3 regions of the Rahnella sp. 2050 genome follow, and region 2 is predicted to be linked to each of the others. Evidence: predicted binding sites of a transcription regulator. Region 2 holds the regulator's gene; each other region holds the start of a gene.

Region 1 (7,067 bases), 360 kb from region 2:
GAGCGAAAATTTTGCTTATCCTGCACTTTATCCAACCACAGACGGATCAGCATGCGGTCGTACAGCGCTTCGAGGCCACCATCGGCTTCGGGTAATTCGTTGGACGCACTGACCAGCAGACGCATCGGAATAGGTTCTTCTCGTTCGCCATTACGGAAGCGGCGTTCGTTGATGGCGGTGAGCAATGTATTGAGGATGGCCGGGCCTGCTTTCCAGATTTCATCAAGGAAGACAATTTCAGCTTCCGGCAAGTAACCTTCGGTCAGACGCAGATAGCGGCCTTCATCTTTCAGGGCCTGAATCGAGAGCGGACCAAAGACTTCTTCCGGCGTGGAAAAGCGCGTCATAAGATATTCAAAAGCGCGCGCATGTCGGAACGCAAATTTCAGACGCCGGGCAATCAGGCTTTTTGCAATACCCGGCGGGCCGAGCAGAAAAACGCTTTCGCCGCACAGGGCTGCCAGCAGGCAAAGTCTTATGGCATCCTGCCGCTCGTACAGGCCATGTTCTAATGCGTTAGCAAGACGGGCGATCCGTTCTGCCAGAAGGGGAGATTGCGCCATACTGTCTCTTCCGGTTTCCATTGAGTTGTTGAATAGTGTACTGGCTAATAGCGATATGCCACGTTTATTTTTGTCGTTATAGCTTGTTGATTACTAAAAATTTTCTATTATCAGAAATGTGACCCCGTTCATATGAACGCCGGTTTAGCTGCACATTTAAGGGTAGGCAATCCAATTTATTCGTGCATACTGTGCGCCTTTTAGTGGGCATCATAAGATCGAGCGCACTCATCGCTTACGGATGTTCGAGCAAAAAAGAAACGAAATATGAGCACTGAACATAAACGGTCACTCCCAGCAGTAACCCTGGCCGCCATTGGTGTGGTCTATGGCGACATTGGTACCAGTCCTCTCTACACCTTAAGAGAGTGTTTTTCTGGTCACTATGGTTTCAACGTTGAACCCAGCGTCGTTTTTGGTTTTCTCTCTCTGATTTTCTGGATGTTAATCCTCATTGTTTCGCTCAAGTACCTCACTTACGTGATGCGGGCGGACAACGCAGGCGAAGGCGGTATTCTGACGCTGATGTCTCTGGCGGGCAGAAACACCTCGGCACGCACCACTGCCGTTTTGGTCATTCTCGGCCTGATCGGCGGAAGTTTCTTCTATGGTGAAGTGGTGATCACTCCGGCTATTTCTGTTCTTTCCGCGATGGAAGGTTTGGAAATCGCAGCACCTTCACTCGATCCTTATATCGTCCCCTTATCTATTACTGTCCTGACGCTGCTTTTCATTATTCAGAAACACGGCACCGGCATCGTGGGCAAACTGTTTGCGCCGGTGATGTTGTTGTGGTTCCTGACGCTGGCTGTTCTCGGCGTGAACAGCATCATGCAGAACCCTGAAGTACTTCGCGCCATGAACCCGATGTGGGCGGTTAACTTCTTTATCGAGCATAAGTCGTTTTCCTTCCTGGCACTTGGCGCGGTCGTTCTGTCGATTACCGGTGTGGAAGCGCTGTATGCGGATATGGGCCACTTCGGGAAATTCCCGATCCGTCTGGCCTGGTTCACCGTGGTGCTGCCTTCTCTGGTGCTGAACTACTTCGGTCAGGGCGCATTGCTGCTGAAAGACCCGGAGTCGATTAAAAACCCGTTCTTTCTGCTGGCGCCTGACTGGGCATTGATCCCGTTACTGGTTCTGGCAACACTCGCGACCATTATTGCCTCTCAGGCGGTGATTTCCGGCGTGTTTTCCCTGACGCGTCAGGCTGTGCGTTTAGGCTATCTACCGCCAATGCGCATCATCCACACTTCAGAAATGGAAGCAGGCCAGATTTACATCCCGGCCATTAACTGGTTGCTGTACTTTGCGGTGGTTATCGTTATCGCCAGCTTCGAGCATTCGAGCAATCTGGCAGCGGCATACGGTATCGCAGTGACCGGTACGATGGTGCTGACCAGTATTCTTTCCTGTACGGTGGCACTCAAAAACTGGCACTGGAAACCTTTCCTGGTCGGGCTTTTGCTGATCGGTCTGCTGTTTATGGATATCCCGCTGTTCGCGGCGAACGCTACTAAACTGTTCTCCGGCGGTTGGTTGCCGCTGACGCTGGGTTTGGGCATGTTTATCGTTATGACGACCTGGAAAAGCGAGCGCTTCCGCCTTATGCGCCGCATGAACGAGCATGGGAATTCCCTGGAAGCGATGATCGCCTCTCTGGAGAAATCCCCGCCGGTGCGTGTTCCGGGTACGGCTGTGTATATGTCGCGCGCCATCAACGTCATTCCGTTTGCGTTGCTGCACAATCTCAAACACAACAAAGTGTTGCATGAGCGTGTGGTACTGCTGACGTTACGCACCGAAGATGCGCCTTATGTACATAACGTCCGGCGCGTCACCATCGAACAGCTTTCGCCGACGTTCTGGCGTGTGGTCGCCAGCTACGGATTTAAAGAAACGCCGAACGTGGAGGAAGTGTTCCACCGTTGCGGTCTGGAAGGATTGCCGTGCCGGATGATGGAAACGTCATTCTTTATGTCGCACGAATCACTGATCCTGACCAAGCGCCCCTGGTATCTCTACTTCCGTGGCAAACTCTTTATGGCGCTCAGCCGCAACGCCTTACGCGCGCCAGATCAGTTTGAAATTCCGCCGAACCGCGTAATCGAACTCGGTACGCAGGTAGAAATCTGATCCTCATTTCTACTGCTCGCAGGGCACCTTCGGGTGCCCTGTTTTATTTTCGCGTTCTCCTTTCTGAAACGACTAACTCAAATTTCCCTGCGGTTTCTTAATTATTCAGCGAAACGTTTCGACGCTGATCACAATTCCATCATAACTCCGTTGCGATGGCCGGGGATCTTTATAAACTCATCGGTGAGCGAAACGTTTCGCTGTAGGAGTTCACAATGAAGAAGTCACCGCTGTTAAATGCCGAAATCTCACATGTTATTGCCCGGTTAGGTCACACCGATCAGCTGGTTATTGGCGATGCCGGACTTCCTGTGCCAGCAGCTTGCCAACGCATCGATCTGGCCCTGACCCAGGGAGTTCCCACCTTTTTACAAGTCTTAGAGGTAGTGACACATGAGATGCAGGTTGAGCGGGCTATCCTCGCCGAGGAAATCCTCACTAAAAATCCTCAACTCCATGAAGCGTTGCTCGCCCAATTGACACAACTCGAACAACACCAGGGAAACACCATTGCTTTGGATTACGTCAGTCATGAGTCATTCAAAGCACAAAGCGAAAAAAGTCGGGCTGTGATCCGCAGCGGGGAATGTTCGCCTTATGCGAACGTTATTCTGTGTGCTGGCGTAACCTTCTGAGGCCTTTATGCAACCTTTGCTGCAACTGACAGGCATTGATAAAGCCTTTCCCGGCGTAAAAGCACTTTCCGGCGCGGCGCTCAGCGTTTATCCGGGACGTGTAATGGCGCTGGTGGGAGAAAACGGCGCGGGCAAGTCCACCATGATGAAAGTGCTGACCGGCATCTATCAGAAAGATGCCGGCTCAGTGCATTTTCTTGGCAAGGAAGCGGTTTTCAGTGGCCCTAAAGCCTCTCAGGAAGCCGGGATTGGTATCATTCATCAGGAATTGAACCTGATCCCCCAACTGACGATTGCTGAAAATATCTTCCTGGGCCGTGAGTTTGTGAACGGTTTTGGCCGCATCAACTGGAAAAAGATGTATGCCGAGGCCGATAAACTGCTGGCGCGCCTGAATCTGCGTTACAAAAGTGACCGGCTGGTAGGCGATTTATCCATCGGCGACCAGCAGATGGTCGAAATTGCCAAAGTGCTGAGCTTTGAATCCAAAGTCATCATTATGGATGAACCGACGGATGCCCTGACCGATACCGAAACCGCTTCTTTATTTAACGTGATCCGGGAACTGAAAGCCGCCGGTTGCGGTGTGGTGTATATCTCCCACCGCATGAAAGAAATTTTCGAAATCTGCGACGACGTGACGGTGTTCCGTGACGGGCAGTTCATCGCAGAGCGGCCGGTCAGTTCGCTTGAAGAAGACACGCTGATTGAAATGATGGTGGGCCGTCGCCTCGAAGAGCAATACCCGCGCATTAATCATGAACGCGGTGCGCTGCGTTTGCAGGTACGCGATGTCAGCGGGCCGGGCGTGGATAACGTCAGCTTTGATCTGTACAGCGGCGAAATTCTGGGGATTTCCGGTCTGATGGGCGCAGGCCGTACCGAACTGATGAAAATTCTCTACGGAGCCTTACCGCGTAAAAGTGGTTATGTGGCGCTTGATGGTCGCGAAGTGGTGACACACTCACCGCAGGACGGGCTGGCAAACGGCATTGTTTATATCTCTGAAGACCGCAAGCGCGATGGCTTAGTTCTGGGCATGTCAGTGAAAGAAAACATGTCGCTGACGGCGCTGCGTTATTTCAGCCACGCTGGCGGACGTCTTAAACATGCGGAAGAACAGCAGGCTGTCGGCGATTTCATCCGCCTCTTCAATATCAAAACGCCGTCGATGATGCAGACCATCGGCCTGCTTTCCGGCGGTAATCAGCAAAAAGTGGCAATTGCCCGTGGATTAATGACGCGGCCGAAAGTCCTGATCCTCGATGAACCGACGCGCGGCGTTGACGTTGGTGCCAAGAAAGAGATTTACCAGCTTATAAACCAGTTCAAGCGCGAAGGGCTGAGTATCATTTTGGTTTCCTCAGAAATGCCGGAAGTGATCGGTATGAGTGACCGGGTTTTGGTGATGCATGAAGGCCATTTAAGCGGTGAATTCCCGATAGAACAGGCTACGCAGGAAGTGTTGATGGCTGCCGCTGTCGGCAAGCAATACGGCGTGACGCAGGAGTAATCAGATATGAGTTCTCAGACATTGCCAGCCAAAAAGCGCTGGATCAGTAAAGAGTGGTTGTTGGAGCAAAAGTCTCTGATTGCGCTGCTGGTGTTGATTGCCGTGGTCTCTTCCATGAGCCCGAATTTCTTTACGGTCAATAACCTGTTTAACATCCTTCAGCAAACGTCCGTTAACGCCATTATGGCCGTCGGCATGACACTGGTGATCCTGACGTCCGGGATCGATTTATCCGTCGGCTCTTTGCTGGCGCTGACCGGCGCCGTTGCCGCCTCGATTGTCGGGCTGGAAGTGAATGCGTTTGTTGCCGTTGGCGCCGCGCTGGCGTTAGGTGCGGCTGTGGGTGGCGTCACCGGAATGATTGTGGCCAAAGGGAAAGTCCAGGCGTTTATCGCTACGCTGGTCATGATGTTGCTGCTGCGTGGTATTACGATGGTGTACACCAACGGCAGCCCGATCAGTACCGGCTTTAATGATGTCGCTGATGTTTTTGGCTGGTTTGGTATCGGTCGCCCGCTGGGTATCCCGACACCCGTCTGGCTGATGGCTGTGGTGTTTATTGCGGCATGGTACATGCTGCATCACACCCGGCTGGGGCGTTATATCTACGCGCTGGGCGGTAACGAATCCGCTACGCGTCTGTCAGGTATCAGCGTCGATAAAGTCAAAATTATCGTCTACTCCCTGTGTGGTTTGTTAGCCGCTCTGGCCAGTATCATCGAAGTGGCGCGCTTATCTTCTGCGCAGCCCAACGCAGGTACGGGTTATGAGCTGGATGCGATTGCCGCAGTGGTATTAGGGGGAACCAGCCTGTCCGGGGGTAAAGGACGCATTGTTGGAACGCTGATCGGTGCATTGATCCTTGGCTTCCTGAATAACGGTTTGAACTTATTAGGTGTTTCTTCCTACTACCAGATGATCGTAAAAGCAGTTGTCATCCTGCTGGCGGTTCTGGTGGATAACAAAAGCAACAAATAAACTCTCCTACAGGACTTATGACCATGAATATGAAAAAACTGGCTGTCTGGGTTTCCGCCGCAGCGATCACCGCTTCTTTCAGTGCTAACGTTCTGGCGAAAGACACCATTGCGCTGGTCGTTTCCACGCTGAACAATCCGTTCTTCGTCTCCATGAAAGACGGCGCGCAAAAAGAAGCGGACAAACTGGGTTATAACCTGGTGGTTCTTGATTCTCAGAACAACCCGGCGAAAGAGCTGGCAAACGTACAGGACCTGACGGTTCGTGGCACCAAGCTGATGCTGATCAACCCGACGGATTCTGATGCGGTAGGCAATGCCGTTGCGATGGCAAACCAGGCGAAAATTCCGGTGATCACCCTTGACCGTCAGGCTACTAAGGGTGTTGTCGCCAGCCACGTCGCGTCTGATAACGCCTTCGGGGGGAAAATGGCCGGTGATTACATCGCCAAAAAACTGGGCGAAAACGCTAAAGTCATTGAACTCGAAGGTATCGCCGGGACGTCTGTTGCCCGTGAACGCGGTAAAGGTTTCGCTCAGGCCGCTGAAAAACACCATTTCCAGATCCTCGCCAGCCAGCCTGCTGACTTCGACCGCACCAAGGGCCTGAACGTCATGCAGAATCTGCTGACTGCGCATCAGGACGTGCAGGCCGTGTTCGCTCAGAATGACGAAATGGCGCTCGGTGCATTGCGCGCCCTGCAGACTGCCGGTAAAACGGATGTGCTGGTCGTTGGCTTTGATGGCACCGACGACGGTATCAAAGCCGTTAACAGCGGCAAAATGGGCGCGACTGTGGCACAGCGTCCTGAACAAATCGGTGTGATCGGCGTTCAGACTGCAGATAAAGTACTCAAAGGCGAGAAAGTGCCGGCTGTTATCCCTGTTGATTTGAAACTGGTTGCTCAGCCGTAATACTCTTTTTATCGATGCTGTAACTGCGCCTCCTGATGGAGGCGCTATTTGACTCAGGGATCTCCACATGAAAACCGGCAAACTGGTGGTACTCGGCAGTATCAACGCTGACCACATTCTGAATATCAACCACTTCCCGCAACCGGGCGAAACGGTTATCGGTAAGCAATACACCGTAGCCTTTGGCGGTAAAGGGGCGAATCAGGCTGTTGCAGCCGGTCGCAGTGGCGCTGATATTTCTTTTATTGCCTGTGTGGGAGATGACGATATTGGCGAGCGAGTTCGCAAACAGCTGGCCAGTGACCATATTGATACGCACCCCATCGAA
Region 2 (7,067 bases):
TGAGTTAAGCGAACACGGCAATTGAAAAACCGAAACTTTCTCAATCCGTTTAAAAGAACGCCAGTACACGGCATCCGTACTTGAGAAACCGAGATATTCGCAATTTCAAAAAGCAGTCTGGCTGCAAGCCAGTAAAACGGGGATTTGAAAGGGGCATCCCCCTTCACGCCCGCCGCGTCAGCCAGATCCCATGATGCGGCCTCTGCTTCCACGCCAGTGACGAGATGGTATGCATCACGCTGAGATGTGAAATTACGCGCCGCAGATGGCGTTCCATTTCGGTCAGTGGCATATCCGGGTGAAGTTCCGGCGCATTAAACAGGTTGTTCTCGCTGCCCGGCCCGTCGTAGAGCAGTCGTTGCTGACAGCTTTGCAGCGCGATTTCGCAGGTCTGTAAATACTCTGTCGCCAGTTTTTCCGGCAGCATGTAATGCTCGCGGGCGAGGATCGTCATCGCGTTGATATGCTCAACCACAAACTGACTGTGCGTCACCCACAAACGCATATCCGCCAGATAATGTGAGTTAAAACCCGGCTCCTGCATCGCCTGATTTAGCGAAGTGAACAGCTTATTGTGCGCCTGATTGACCTGCATACGGGTGTACGCCAGTTTGGCGGTGTCGGGGCTTTCCTCGAGCAGCAGGCGGATAGCGTCCTGATAGATTTCCAGCGCCTGGTGTGCATTCTGGCGCAGCAAACCGCTTTGCCATTGCGGCCACAGCCAGATAGTGCCACCAAAGGCCAGCGCGCAGCCGATCAGGGTATCGACCAGTCGTGGTACCAGAAAATGCACGCCGTTCATCGCCAGCAATTGCAGGGTATACACTGCAGTCACCGTCATGCCGACCATCGCCAGTCCGTAGTTTTTGCGCAGAACGGTATAGGACAACAGGGTGATCAGCAACATGCACAGCAGCGTGGTGCCTTCCGGCAGTTCCAGTTTGAGCAAGCCTGAGGCAATCAGCAATCCGGCCAGCGTACCGAGTGCACGGTGCTGGATCCTCACCCGCGTGGCGTTATAACCGTTCTGGCTGACCAACATGATAGTCAGCAAGATCCAGTAGGGTTTGGGCAAATTGAAGAACAGACCCAGACTGCTGCCAATCGCCAGAATAATGCCCAAACGTGCGGCATTACGCAGTGCCACGGATTTGAAGGAAAGATAGCTTTTCAGCGCGGGCCAGAAGGGCAAACGCGGCTGGGTGTTCATCAGGTCACGTTTGTACAACGGCCGCTGTGTGCGTAACAGACGGGCAATGCGGCTGAAATGGTAATAACAAAACTGACCTACCGGATTGTCCGGGTTGCGCGCGGCGATTTTCTCCAGCGCGGTCAGCTCATTGGCCATCGTAAAGCGCCCGGATAAACGGTGATAAAGAATATCGTCGGCAATCACCCGAAGACGGGTGGAAATCACCTGTGCATTTCGGCGGATAACCGCTTCGGCATGGCTTTCCTCCACCAGTTTCTGCACTTCTTCCGGCTGATGCAGGCTCACTGTAATGTGCTCCTGCAAATCGAGCGCCACCTGAAAACGCTGAAACAGCCGCTTATGGTGATGATGATGTCCGTGCTGGGGCAACATGTGTAATTGCTGATAAAGCAGGGCAATCAGGTCGATAACCTGCTGCTGGCGGGCTAGCAGTGGGGGTAACGCGGTTTCGGGATCGGTATGTTGCGTCAGCAGGCTGTACTTGGCTTCGAAATAATCCGCGAGTTGCAGATAGAGCTGGCTGAGTGTTTCGCGCATCGGCTGTTCTTCCGAAATACGAAACCACGCCCAGTTAAACAATCCGTACCAGGCTGTGCCAGCGGCGAACAACACCGGGGCCTGCCACATCGGGCGCACGCCCACCATACTCAGCGTGAAGATAGTCGCCACCAGCGCACCGGGCAGCAGGCGCGCATGCAGCGGGCTGATTTCACCGGTGACGCCGAGCAGTAACGCCAGCGACAGCATGATCAGCGGCAGCGGTATATGCCAGCTTTCGAGCATCAGTTGCAGCAGAAGGCTGCTCACGGCAAAGAGTGAACCGCCGACGAGCAGGCGTTTGAAAAAGCGTTTATGCGGGGTATCCAGACCGGCGATGTTACAACAGGCCGGGCAGAGGGAAAACAGCAGGCCCATTTGCAAATTGCCAAACAGCCAGCAAATGCCAACAGGTAAGCACAACACCAGCGTCTGGCGCAGCGCGTAGTTCACTTCAGGATGGTAAAACAGTCTTCGCCATAGCGTCATGGGTAAAGCTTAGCCCATAAAAAAGGCGCGACAGTGTTTTGCCGCGCCAATTTTTGAGGGATTAACGTGTGCCGTAAACGACAATCGTTTTACCGTGTGCGGAGATCAGGCTTTGATCTTCCAGCATTTTGAGAATGCGTCCGACTGTTTCACGTGAACAACCGACGATTTGGCCAATTTCCTGGCGGGTAATCTTGATTTGCATCCCGTCCGGATGGGTCATTGCATCAGGCTGTTTAGCCAGATTGAGCAAGGTTTGAGCGATACGACCGGTAACGTCAAGGAAGGCAAGGTTGCCGACTTTCTCTGACGTCACTTGCAGACGGTTGGCCATCTGCGCGGAGAGACGCATCAGAATATCCGGGTTAACCTGAATCAGCTGGCGGAATTTTTTATATGAAATTTCAGCCACTTCACAGGCAGTTTTAGCACGTACCCAGGCACTGCGTTCCTGACCTTCTTCGAAGAGTCCCAGCTCACCGATGAAGTCACCTTGGTTAAGGTAGGACAGTATCATTTCCTTGCCTTCTTCATCTTTAATCAGGACAGCAACTGACCCTTTCACGATGTAGTAAAGCGTTTCGGCTTTTTCACCCTGGTGAATCAGCGTACTTTTAGAAGGATACTTATGTATATGACAGTGAGACAGGAACCATTCAAGAGTCGGGTCTGTTTGTGGCTTGCCGAGAACCATTTGCTATTATCCTCTGTTGTTATCGCTGCCCAAAATCACAGGGCTCAGAGTTCCCTGTACGGCACTTCAAATCCAAAGCGCCCTTTCAGCATATAACTCTCCAGAAATGCTGCAAGCGGATGTCGGAGTGCAACAGCCTGTTTATTGCTGTCATCACCGTGGGTTCTGTACTTAAACCGCAAAAACCGTCACCGCAATTTACTGGAAAGTATGTTTCGGCTTTGTTTGTAGCACAGGTTTGAGATGCTGTCTTCTGTTGTCTCGCTTCAGCATGATGGCGATCGGGTTACGTTGCCAGATTTTAGGTGAAAGGGTACTCTGAGAGCAGATTTCGACAAGTTTATTCACCGGGAGAATAGTTCATGCATGCACGTGTCAAATGGGTTGAAGGACTGACATTTTTAGGTGAGTCTGCATCGGGTCATCAGATTTCAATGGATGGAAACGCGGGTGATAAAGCCCCAAGCCCGATGGAAATGTTACTGATGTCCGCAGGGGGGTGTAGTGCAATCGACGTGGTGTCAATTTTGCAAAAAGGTCGTAATGACGTGCGTGATTGTGAAGTGAAGCTGACCTCACAACGCCGCGAAGAAGCGCCGCGTCTGTTCACTCACATCAATCTGCATTTTATCGTCACCGGTAAGGATCTGACCGATAAGATTGTTGAACGTGCGGTCAGCCTGTCTGCCGAAAAATACTGTTCTGTGTCTCTGATGCTGGGTAAAGCGGCCACAATCACCCACAGCTTTGAAGTGATTGCAGCCGAATAAAGTTTACTCGATCTTCTTGCCTTCCATCAGGCGCTGCACCAGCGGCGCCATGATCAGCTCCATCGCCAGCCCCATTTTGCCGCCCGGCACCACCAGTGTTTTGATGTGCGAGATAAACGACCCTTGCAGCATGGCCAGCAGATACGGGAAATCGATGTCATCCAGTCCCTGAAAATGAATCACCACAAAGCTTTCATCCAGTGACGGAATGGCTTTGGCGGCAAACGGGTTCGAGGTGTCGATGGTGGGTACCCGCTGGAAATTGATGTGTGTGCGGGAAAACTGCGGCGTAATGTAATTGATATAGTCATCCATCGAACGCACGACGGAATCCATCACCGCTTCACGGGAATGCCCGCGCTCGCCGGTATCGCGCACCAGTTTCTGGATCCATTCGAGGTTGACGATAGGCACTACGCCGACCAGCAGGTCGACCTGCGCGGCAACGTCAATTTTGTCCGCCACCACACCACCGTGTAACCCTTCGTAAAACAAAATATCCGTCGGTTCCGGCAACGCCTGCCACGGCGTAAAGGTACCCGGCACCTGATTGTAGGGAACGGCTTCGTCATAAGTATGCAGATACTTACGTGAACGGCCAGTGCCGGTTTTACCGTATTCGATAAAGCTTTTTTCCAGCAAACCAAAGTCATTGGCTTCCGGCCCGAAGTAGCTGATATGACGTCCCAGATCGCGCGCCTTGCGTATTGCCGCATCCATTTCAGGACGGGTGAAATGATGAAAACTGTCGCCTTCCAGTTCCGCCGCACGCAAACCAAGCTGCTGAAATATTTTACGAAATGCCACGCTGGTGGTCGTGGTGCCTGCACCGCTCGAACCGGTCACGGCAATAACAGGATGTTTGGCTGACATAATGCGCTGTTCTCCATAAAGGTGATGCAGGCAGGCGAGACGCGGTCTTTTCTGTGGTCGAAGATCTGGCGTCAAGGCTGCGCATAATTAAGCCTATTGTTACCATATTTATTCGCGAAGCCAAAGAGGGCATCACTATTCTAAACCCGCCAGCAACGGTTGGATCAGCGGGTCTTTCTGGTGGAACAGAGAAACAATGTCATGCAGCGCCTTGCCTGTGTACTCCTTTTTCCACGCCAGACTGAGCGGGGAAGGGGCGCGCGGATAGCGGATTTGCCGGGCGATCAGCTCGCCGCTGTCGAGATATGGCTGGCACAGATGGCGCGGCAGAAAACCGATACCCATTCCCTTCAGGTGACAGGCCAGTTTAGTCGCCACATCTGCCACGATGATCTGCCGTTGCCCGGTCAGCAACCAGGCTACCCGCTTGTTCAGATGGCGCGAGGTGTCTTCCACATTGATGGCAATGTACTGACGCAACACCGCTTCTTCCAGCATGCCAGTGATGTGCTGCAGCGGATGAAAGGGCGCATGAACAAAAATCCAGTCCACTTCACCCAGCGGCAGCAGATTCACGGCGTTAGAAAGAGATTCGGTGCCGGTGACGCCAATCGCCAGCTGAAAATCTTCGTACAGCAGCGTATCCCATACCCCCATGTAAATCTGTCGTGTGAAAGTGAACTGCGTGAACGGGTAGCGCTGCGTCAGACAGCTTAATAACGCCGCCAGAGTTTCAGGGCAGTACATCAGATTGTTCACCACCACATTCAGCTGGCGCTCAATGCCGTCGTTAATCTGCTGCAGTTCTGCCGGTACACCCTCCAGCCAGGTTAGCCACTGGCGACATCGTTCAAGCAGATGCTGTCCGGCGGGCGTCAGCGACACCGTACGGGTCGTGCGGTTGAGCAATAACGTCCCGGCACTGTCTTCCAGCATCTTAATTCGATAGCTGATGGTCGCGGGCGTTTTATGCAGCATCTCTGCCGCGCGGGAAAAGCTGCCTGTTTGCGCGACGTGCATAAAGGTTTTAATCGACTCCTCATCCAGCATAGGTCACCTGAAGTAATGTTAATGCATTGAATGAAAAAGATTTTATAGATTTAACCTGATGAGAATTGTGGACTTCATCAATTTTATGGAATCTTTTTCCATATTTCGATTGAGCAAGTTGGAAAAAGTTTCTACAGTAATTGCATTGAGGATAAATCCGCCAATCTGGCGGGCTTATCTCACCGGTTTTATTTTAAATGCAGGGATGAATGCCATGGAACTTCCGGTTTACCCGCTGACCCAGGCGGCCTTCGCGGTTTACGGCGATGTGATTGAGACGACAGGTCGCGATTTTTTTCATATCAACGACGGCAAGGTTGAGCGGTACCACGATCTGACCAACGTGGAAATCCTCGGGCAGGATCGCCCGCTGGTGAGCATCAACCGCGCCCAGCCAGCACCGTTGCCCATTGTGGTGACGCAACTCGAAAAACACCCGCTCGGTTCACAGGCGTTTGTGCCGATGCAGGGCGAGCGCTTTATCGTGATTGTTGCGGCAGGGGGCGAGACGCCGGACATCTCCACGCTGAAAGCCTTTATCACCAACGGCCTGCAGGGCGTGAATTATCACCGGAATGTCTGGCACCATCCGCTGTTTGCGTTTGAGACGGTGACGAATTTTCTCACCGTCGATCGTGGCGGCGCAGACAACTGTGATATCAGTCAGTTACCTCAGGGCTATCAGCTTATTTTACCCGTTGCGGCGGGATTAAAGTCGTGACGCTATAAAGCATCTTGCATAAGATACAAGCATCTGAAAACAAGCGAAACGCGGGCGCTCAGCGCCTGATGCTGGAGAAATGTGAGATGGCCGAAGTAAAAAAACGGGGGCGTCCTAGCCAGCCTGGTTCTGGTTCGCAAAAGGGCGCTCAGGCCTTAGAACGCGGCATTGCGGTGTTGAATTATCTGGCGCAGTCCGGCGGCAGTTCTTCTGTCAGCAACATTGCAGAGAATTTGTCGCTGCCCCTTTCCACCACCTTTCGACTGCTGAAAGTGCTGGAAGAGGCCGATTTTGTTTATCAGGATGCGCAACTGAGCTGGTGGCACATCGGCTTACAGGCGTTTACGGTCGGATCGTCTTATATCCATAACCGGGATGTATTGTCAGTCGCCGCGCCTTATATGCAGCGCCTGATGTTGTTGTCGGGCGAAACGGCCAATCTGGCGATCCGCAACGGTTTCGAAGCGGTACTGATCGGCCAGCGGGAATGCCAGTCGATGGTGCGGATGTGCGCGCCGCTTGGCAGCCGTCTGCCACTGCATGCCTCCGGTGCCGGGAAAGCGTTGCTGTATTCGCTGGATGACGAGGCGCTGATGAGCCTGATGATGCAGGCGGGGTTGAAGAACTTTACGACGCACACGCTGGATAATCTGAATGCGTTGAAAAAGGATCTGCAACACGCGCGTCAGCAGGGGTTTGCACAGGACAGCGAAGAGCATG
Region 3 (7,067 bases), on a different contig from region 2:
CGACTGAGCGTGGGAAGGTCATCGGCAGTTTGCCTGATGGATTGTAGTCTCCAAACAGAACGTCGGCAATCGCATGTCCGCCTTCGGTGCCGCTGAACCAGGTTTCCAGCATGGCATCAGAAATTTCGTTTTCCCACGACAGGGTCAGCGGACGGCCATTCATTAACACGACAACCAGCGGTTTACCGGTGGCTTTCAATGCCTTGAGCAGGTCACGCTGGCTTTGCGGAATGTTAATTTCGGAACGGCTGGACGCTTCGTGCGCCATGCCTTGTGCTTCGCCGACTACGGCGACCACAACGTCAGCTTTTTCTGCTGTTTTCACAGCTTCGTCGATCATATCCTGCGGTTTGCGTGGATCGTTGATCACCTGTTTCTCGTAAGAGTTCAGGAAATCGACCAGAGCCTGATCGTTGGTGACGTTGGCACCGCGGGCATAGAGGATAGTGCCTTTATCACCGAGCACATCTTTCATCCCCTGCAACACAGTGACTGCCTGCGCTGCCTTACCGGCTGCCGACCAACTGCCCATCACATCACGCTTGCTGTCAGCCAGCGCGCCAACGACGGCAATCGTGCCTTTTTTGTTTAACGGTAACGTTTGATTGTTATTTTTCAACAGCACCAGCGAGGTCCGTGCCACTTCGCGCGCCTCCTGGCGATGCAGACGGCTTTCGGCGTTGGTGTCAGCCGGATCGCTCGACTGCGGGCCTAAATGACGATATTCATCAACAAACAGCCCCATATCCCATTTCGCGGCCAGAACATCGCGAACGGCGCGATCAATGTCTTTCTGGCTCACCATGCCGTCGGCAAGTAACCCTTTCAGGTACTTACCGTACATATTGTCAGCCATGTCCATATCGACACCGGCTTTCAGCGCCATCGCGGCCGCCTGACGATCGTCTTCGGCTACGCCATGTTTGACCAGCCCGCCAATGGCGCCGTGGTCGCTGACAGTCAGGCCCTTGAACTGCCAGTCATCGCGCAGAATATCTTTCAGCAGCCAGGTATTCGAGGTGGCAGGAATACCGTTAACGCTGTTCAGTGCCACCATCACACCGCCGGCACCCGCATCGACTGCCGCTTTATAAGGTGGCATGTAATCGTTGAACATGCGGGTCAGGCTCATGTCCACAGTGTTGTATTCGCGGCCGCCTTCGACAGCACCGTACAACGCATAGTGTTTGACGTTTGCCATGACGGCGTCAGGGGCAGACGGATCTTTGCCCTGATAACCGGTAACCATTTCATGCGCGAGGCGCGAGGTCAGATAGGTATCTTCGCCGAAACCTTCAGAAACACGGCCCCAGCGCGGATCACGGGTGATATCGACCATCGGTGAGAACGTCATGTTCAGGCCATCAGCTGCCGTTTCCTGGGCTGAAATACGTGCGCTGGTCGCCACCGCCTGCATATCCCAGCTCGCCGCCAGACCGAGGCTGATAGGGAAAATCGTGCGCTGTCCATGCACCACGTCATAAGCATAAAACGGAGGAATTTTCAGGCGGCTGTACTGCACCTGATCCTGCATACGGCGGATATCGGGCTTAGTTACCGTGTTAAACACGCCACCGACTTTACCGGCGCGGATGTCAGCCATGATGGCTTCTTTTTGGTACTCAGGCCCCACAGTGACCAGATTCAGCTGACCGATTTTTTCATCAAGGGTCATTTTTTTCATCAAATCGGCAATGAACGCGTTGCGCTCTTTCACCTGATCCTGAGGAATGCCCGTTGTTTCAACGGCGAGAGAAGAAGCAGAACTTACCAGTAACACTAACGCGCCAAGCATGTGATGCGTATTCATCGGAATTCCTTCAACCATAAGCAGGGGAGCCAAATCAGAGAAAATTCAGCAGCCTGAAGCAAACAAAGCAATGATCATTCTAAGAAAAGTATAGAGTGAGAATCTAATACGTCCCTTCAACTATTAGCAATGAATAGTTTAGACGCCAGCACAATATCTTTTTACCTTTCGGTACATCCCGCAATTTACAGGTAATCAGAATGATAGATACAAAAAGACATTCGATGCGTCACGCAAATTTTTATATTTAGGATTACATGACATCCGGCTGAACAAATAATCATCAGAAGTAACACGGGGGGAAAGCGCGGGATAACAAAAAGGGCAGAACATGCGGTTCTGCCCTTTAATAATCTGGAATATCCGCTAAGGAAATCGGATTAATAGTAGTAAGACATATCGGTCGGGGTTTTGCTCATGACATCAAAGAAAACGTCTTTGGTGTTTGCCCAGAATTGCGCGACGGCAACGGCGTTGTAGCTCATGCCCATCAGGCTCATGACAAAGAAACAGGTCACGGTGAGGCCGATACCACTGCAAACGAATGCCATGGTATTGCGGCTGGACTGGCGACAAACAATATTAAGCTGACTGGTGCAGAACATCAAAAAAGCGCTCAGCAATTCCCAGCGCATCATTAAAATCCCGGCAGTTAATGTACCCATCGATAAAATCCTTACTTACTACAGCCACTTGCACGAAGCCAAAATCAGCCGGAAGGCTGCTACGACGGGCGGGCAATGGGCTTTACAGAAGAAATGGTGAATTACAATTATGTGACGACGGTCACATTATATCACCGGATTTTATTTTTGAGTAAAAAATGTTCGCTAATAAAAAATAGGCATAACACATCAACTTATTTTGACGATGTGTTATGAAAAGCGGAGAAATCGTGATGTATTTTGAAGAGATAATTACGCGCCGTAACCCATCACTTGTAACAGGTGCTGAGCCTGCAGCACCGCTTCCTGCCGGTGCGCAACCCCCAGCTTCTGATACAGATTACGGATATGCGTTTTGATGGTCGTTGATGCAACGTCCAGCTCACCGGCAATCTGGTCATTACTGTAGCCGGAGTAAATCAGCCCCAGAACCTGCCACTCGCGCTGCGTCAGCGGACTGGTACGGATCAGTTCCGGCACTTGCGGATGGGTCAGCAGTTTGTTCACAAAGCCTTCGTCGAAATGCGCAAACTTGTGACGGTGATGCTGGTTAATTTCGCGCAAAATCTGCTGGGCGCGGCGCTGTTCCAGTTCCGGTAGCAGATTAAGCTGGATCAACTGGCGCAGTTGTTGCGCCATCATTTCCCCTTCGATGACGAAATGACTGACAAAACCGGTACGGTTCGCCAGCGCCAGCGCTTCGATCAATGCTTTTTGGGCGTCACTTTTGCGCCCGGTTTGCCAGTAAAGTAAGTTACTCAGCAGCAAATTGCGGTTCAGATCGCTGGTCAGGCGCAACTGCCGGGCATTCTGATTCAGTTCATCGAGCACCACTTCAGCTTCATCAAACTGTTCCAGCAAAATCTGTACGCGGGCAATATTTCGCCACTGGCCTTGCTGGAAATGGTTATCTGCCATGTCCGGTTTACGCGCCTGTTGCAGCCACTGGCGTGCAGCGTTTTTATCGCCAATCATCTGCCAGTAAATCACCCGCGGCTTATCGGTATTGGTCAGCCAGTCAATGTGATACTGACCGGTTTTCAGCAACGCTTCACAGCGCTGTAAATGGTGATGGGCGTTGTCGAGCTGACCGCGTGCCAGCGAACATTTCGCCAGCATTGCCAGGCATTGCAACTGCTGTTGTGGCTGGAAATTGCTCAGCACATTAAGCCCTTCACGCGCAGCTTCTTCTGCATCATCGAGCCGCGACCATGACCACAGCAGCTGGGAACGTAAACGCAATAAAAATTCGTGCATCGGCAACTGTTCAAGATGCTGTTCGCGCACCAGTTCAAAAGCGCGATCCTGCATCTCAAACGCGGCCTGCAAAAAGCCCTGAGCAATCAGAATTTCACTCTGTTGCAGCAGCGCCCATAAGGCGTAGTGATAGGCTTCATAACGGCGGGCGATTTGCTCGGTCTGCTGCATCAGCGGCAGTGCGCGGGTGAGATCCCCTTTGCAGTGCTGGATTTCACCGGTCACGGACGTGGCCACAATGCGGCTGTAATAGCTTTCATAAGGCAGATAGCGCAGCGCCTCAGTGGCCAGTTTTTCCGCCTCATCCTGACGTCCGTCGTTGATAGCCACCTGTGCCCGCAGGGCATCAAACTCGGCCGCCAGTGCCTGTTCCATCACAATATTATGCTGTTTCATTTCGCTTTCAGCGCGGGCCAGCAACACCTCGACTTCAGCATAACGGTGCTGACTTTGTGCGAGCCATGCCTGCAACAACACCAGTTTAGGATTCTGAATCAGCCGGTCATAAGGCAGAGCGGCAAGACATTCTTCCAGCAACGCCAGCTCGCTTTGATTAAACAGGGCCCAGGCATGTTGCAGCAGAATATCGCGCAGCAGATTGGTGTCTTCGGCACCCAGCGCATGATGAATGGCTTCGGCCGGAAAACCTTGTGCCAGCCAGCCTTCGGCGGCAGCGCGATGAATGGCAGGCAGCTCAGATGCCAGTTCCCACTGACAACGCTGACGCAGGAATGTGGCAAACAGCGGGTGGAAGTTAAACCATTCGCCGCTGTCATCCATACGGTTGATGAATAATCCCTGACGTTCCAGTTCTTCCAGCCGTTGCTGACCATTTTCGCTGCCGGTCAGGCGCACAATCAGCGCATCGTTCATTGAGCGCAACAGCGAGCAGCGCAGGAGAAAATCACGCGTCGGGGCATCAACGCGATCCAGCACTTCATCCACCAGATATTCAGAAAGATGGCTGGCATTCAGCCCGGCCAGTTTGCGTGCGGACTGCTGCGTCGAATGCTGTGAAGGGTGAGAAGACTGCCGCGCCGATAACGCAATCAGTTGCAAGGCGGTGGCCCAGCCCGCGACTTCGTCGCACAGCCGGCTGCTGTCTGCCTGATCAATCGGGTCTTTCAGCCGGTTGTCGAAAAATTGCTGTGTTTCCGGATGCGTAAAGGCCAGATGCGAGGCGTTGAGTTCCAGCAGTTGATCCCGCACACGCATATTGGCGATGCCCAGCGGTGGCAGGGTGCGTGAAAGCACCACCAGTGACAGGTTTTCCGGCTGATGGCGCAGGAAAAAACGCATCCCTTCATGAATGGCGTCATTAGAAATCAGATGGTAATCGTCGATCACCAGCAGCAGCGGGCTGTGCCAGTCGGAAAGCTCCACAAAAAGCTGGGCAAACAGCGCAGGTAAACTGGCGTACTGATGCTTGAGACTCAGCGCTTCGCTTTTGATGCAATGCCCGCCGCAGGCCTGCTGTACAGCAGCAATCAGATAGCTGGCAAAGCGCTCCGGCTGATTGTCGCTTTCATCAAGAGAATACCAGCCCAGATCGCTTTTACCTGCAGCCCAGTGCGCCACCAGCGTCGTTTTCCCATAACCCGCCGGACTGGCGACCAGGGTCAGACGATAATTTGGCGCAGTCGAGAGCTTCGTCAGCAGACGTTCCCGAACCACTGTATTTTGCTGCCGCACCGGGCGGCTCAATTTTGAAGGGATCAGCATTTTTTTCGATTCTTTTGACAGAAGGACAGAGGGGACGTTATTTATTTCACAGCGTGTAATTAATCACTTTTTCTAAAGTCCTCCTTTGAAACATTGATTGCAAGAATGTTACGTTTTTACATGCCGTTAAGTTGCTCTGCATCACACTTCTTAATACAAATTTTCAGGCATCTGCCCTGAACCTCCGTCTCCTCCGGCTACGCCCCGTTTCTCCTCCCTGCCTAATCTTTTACGGGAGGATGCCGCTCACCGACATACGCGTCAGCATAGTGATAATCGACACCAGACTTTCCCTACAAATTTCCGGATAAAGAGGCATGTGATGCAGGTGACTTTAGATAAGACGCAGTTTTTAGCCGCGCTGAAACGCCAGTGGCAAGGGTTCGGTTTGCAGCAGGCACAGGATATGACACCGCACCAGTGGTGGCAGGCCACCAGTGCCGCATTATCTGAACAACTGAGCGCGCAACCGGCACCGGCGGCGGCGAAACAGCCGCAACGGCACGTTAACTATATTTCGATGGAATTCCTGATCGGGCGCCTGACCGCGAATAATCTGATCAATCTCGGCTGGTACGACACGGTCAGTCAGGCGCTGAAAGAGCAGGGTGTCGAGCTGGCCGACGTACTGGAGCAGGAAACCGATCCGGCGCTGGGCAATGGCGGATTAGGCCGTCTGGCTGCCTGTTTCCTCGATTCCATGGCGACCGTCGGGCAACCGGCCACCGGCTACGGTCTGAACTATCAGTACGGTCTTTTCCGCCAGTCGTTCAGCGAAGGCAAACAACAGGAAGCGCCGGATAACTGGCATCGCGAATGCTATCCGTGGTTCAGCCACAACAGCTCACTGTCCGTCGATGTGGCGTTTGGTGGCAAACTGACAAAAAACGAAAAGGGCGCTGAACAGTGGCATCCGGCGTTTACCCTGCGCGGTGAAGCCTGGGATCTGCCGGTGGTCGGGTACAAAAATGGCGTTACCCAGCCGCTGCGTCTGTGGCAGGCCACTGACGTGCATCCGTTCGATCTGACGCTGTTCAATGACGGTGAATTTCTTAAAGCCGAGCAAAAAGGCATTGATGCGGCAAAACTCACCAAAGTGCTGTATCCGAATGACAATCACGACGCCGGTAAACGCCTGCGCCTGATGCAGCAGTATTTCCAGTGCGCCTGCTCGGTGGCCGATATCCTGCGCCGCCATCACTTCCTTGGCCGTAAAATTGAGGATTTACCGAAATTTGAAGTCATCCAGCTCAATGACACGCACCCGACCATTGCCATTCCTGAGCTGTTGCGTATTTTGCTCGACGAACACCAGCTTGAATGGGACGCCGCCTGGGCGATCACCCGCCAGACGTTCGCGTACACCAACCACACGCTGATGCCGGAAGCGCTGGAGTGCTGGGATGAAAAACTGGTGCGCAGCCTGCTGCCGCGCCATTTCTCGCTGATCAAAGCCATCAACGCCCGCTTCAAAAAAGTGGTCGAAAAACAGTGGCCGGGTGACAAAGCTGTCTGGGAAAAACTGTCTGTCCATCAGAACAAACAAGTGCGGATGGCAAATCTGTGCGTGGTCAGTGGTTTTGCGGTGAACGGCGTGGCGGCGTTGCATTCCG

The links. Region 2 encodes CRP, which controls carbon source genes, mostly activating them, when cyclic AMP is high. Its sites were predicted from a motif close to ATGTGANNNNNNTCACAT; they were not measured.
Region 1: a site for CRP is predicted at 2,816-2,833, ahead of rbsD (D-ribose pyranase). Genes of this name have one in related genera too.
Region 3: a site for CRP is predicted at 2,585-2,602, ahead of ABIC79_RS18975 (YjcB family protein). Genes of this name have one in related genera too.

What each region holds. Positions count from the first base shown of each region.
Region 1 is NZ_JBEPKE010000004.1:2,849-9,915, reverse strand. Features, by position in the region: gene ravA (ATPase RavA) at 1-563, opposite strand, end outside; gene kup (low affinity potassium transporter Kup) at 831-2,699, shown strand; gene rbsD (D-ribose pyranase) at 2,915-3,334, shown strand; gene rbsA (ribose ABC transporter ATP-binding protein RbsA) at 3,342-4,847, shown strand; gene rbsC (ribose ABC transporter permease) at 4,854-5,825, shown strand; gene rbsB (ribose ABC transporter substrate-binding protein RbsB) at 5,849-6,739, shown strand; gene rbsK (ribokinase) at 6,807-7,067, shown strand, end outside.
Region 2 is NZ_JBEPKE010000004.1:367,337-374,403, forward strand. Features, by position in the region: gene ABIC79_RS17715 (YccS/YhfK family putative transporter) at 164-2,239, opposite strand; gene crp (cAMP-activated global transcriptional regulator CRP) at 2,301-2,933, opposite strand; gene ABIC79_RS17725 (OsmC family protein) at 3,296-3,703, shown strand; gene ABIC79_RS17730 (phosphoribulokinase) at 3,707-4,576, opposite strand; gene allS (HTH-type transcriptional activator AllS) at 4,712-5,626, opposite strand; gene ABIC79_RS17740 (ureidoglycolate lyase) at 5,841-6,347, shown strand; gene allR (HTH-type transcriptional repressor AllR) at 6,434-7,067, shown strand, end outside.
Region 3 is NZ_JBEPKE010000005.1:195,236-202,302, reverse strand. Features, by position in the region: gene bglX (beta-glucosidase BglX) at 1-1,810, opposite strand, end outside; gene ABIC79_RS18975 (YjcB family protein) at 2,191-2,475, opposite strand; gene malT (HTH-type transcriptional regulator MalT) at 2,728-5,454, opposite strand; gene malP (maltodextrin phosphorylase) at 5,777-7,067, shown strand, end outside.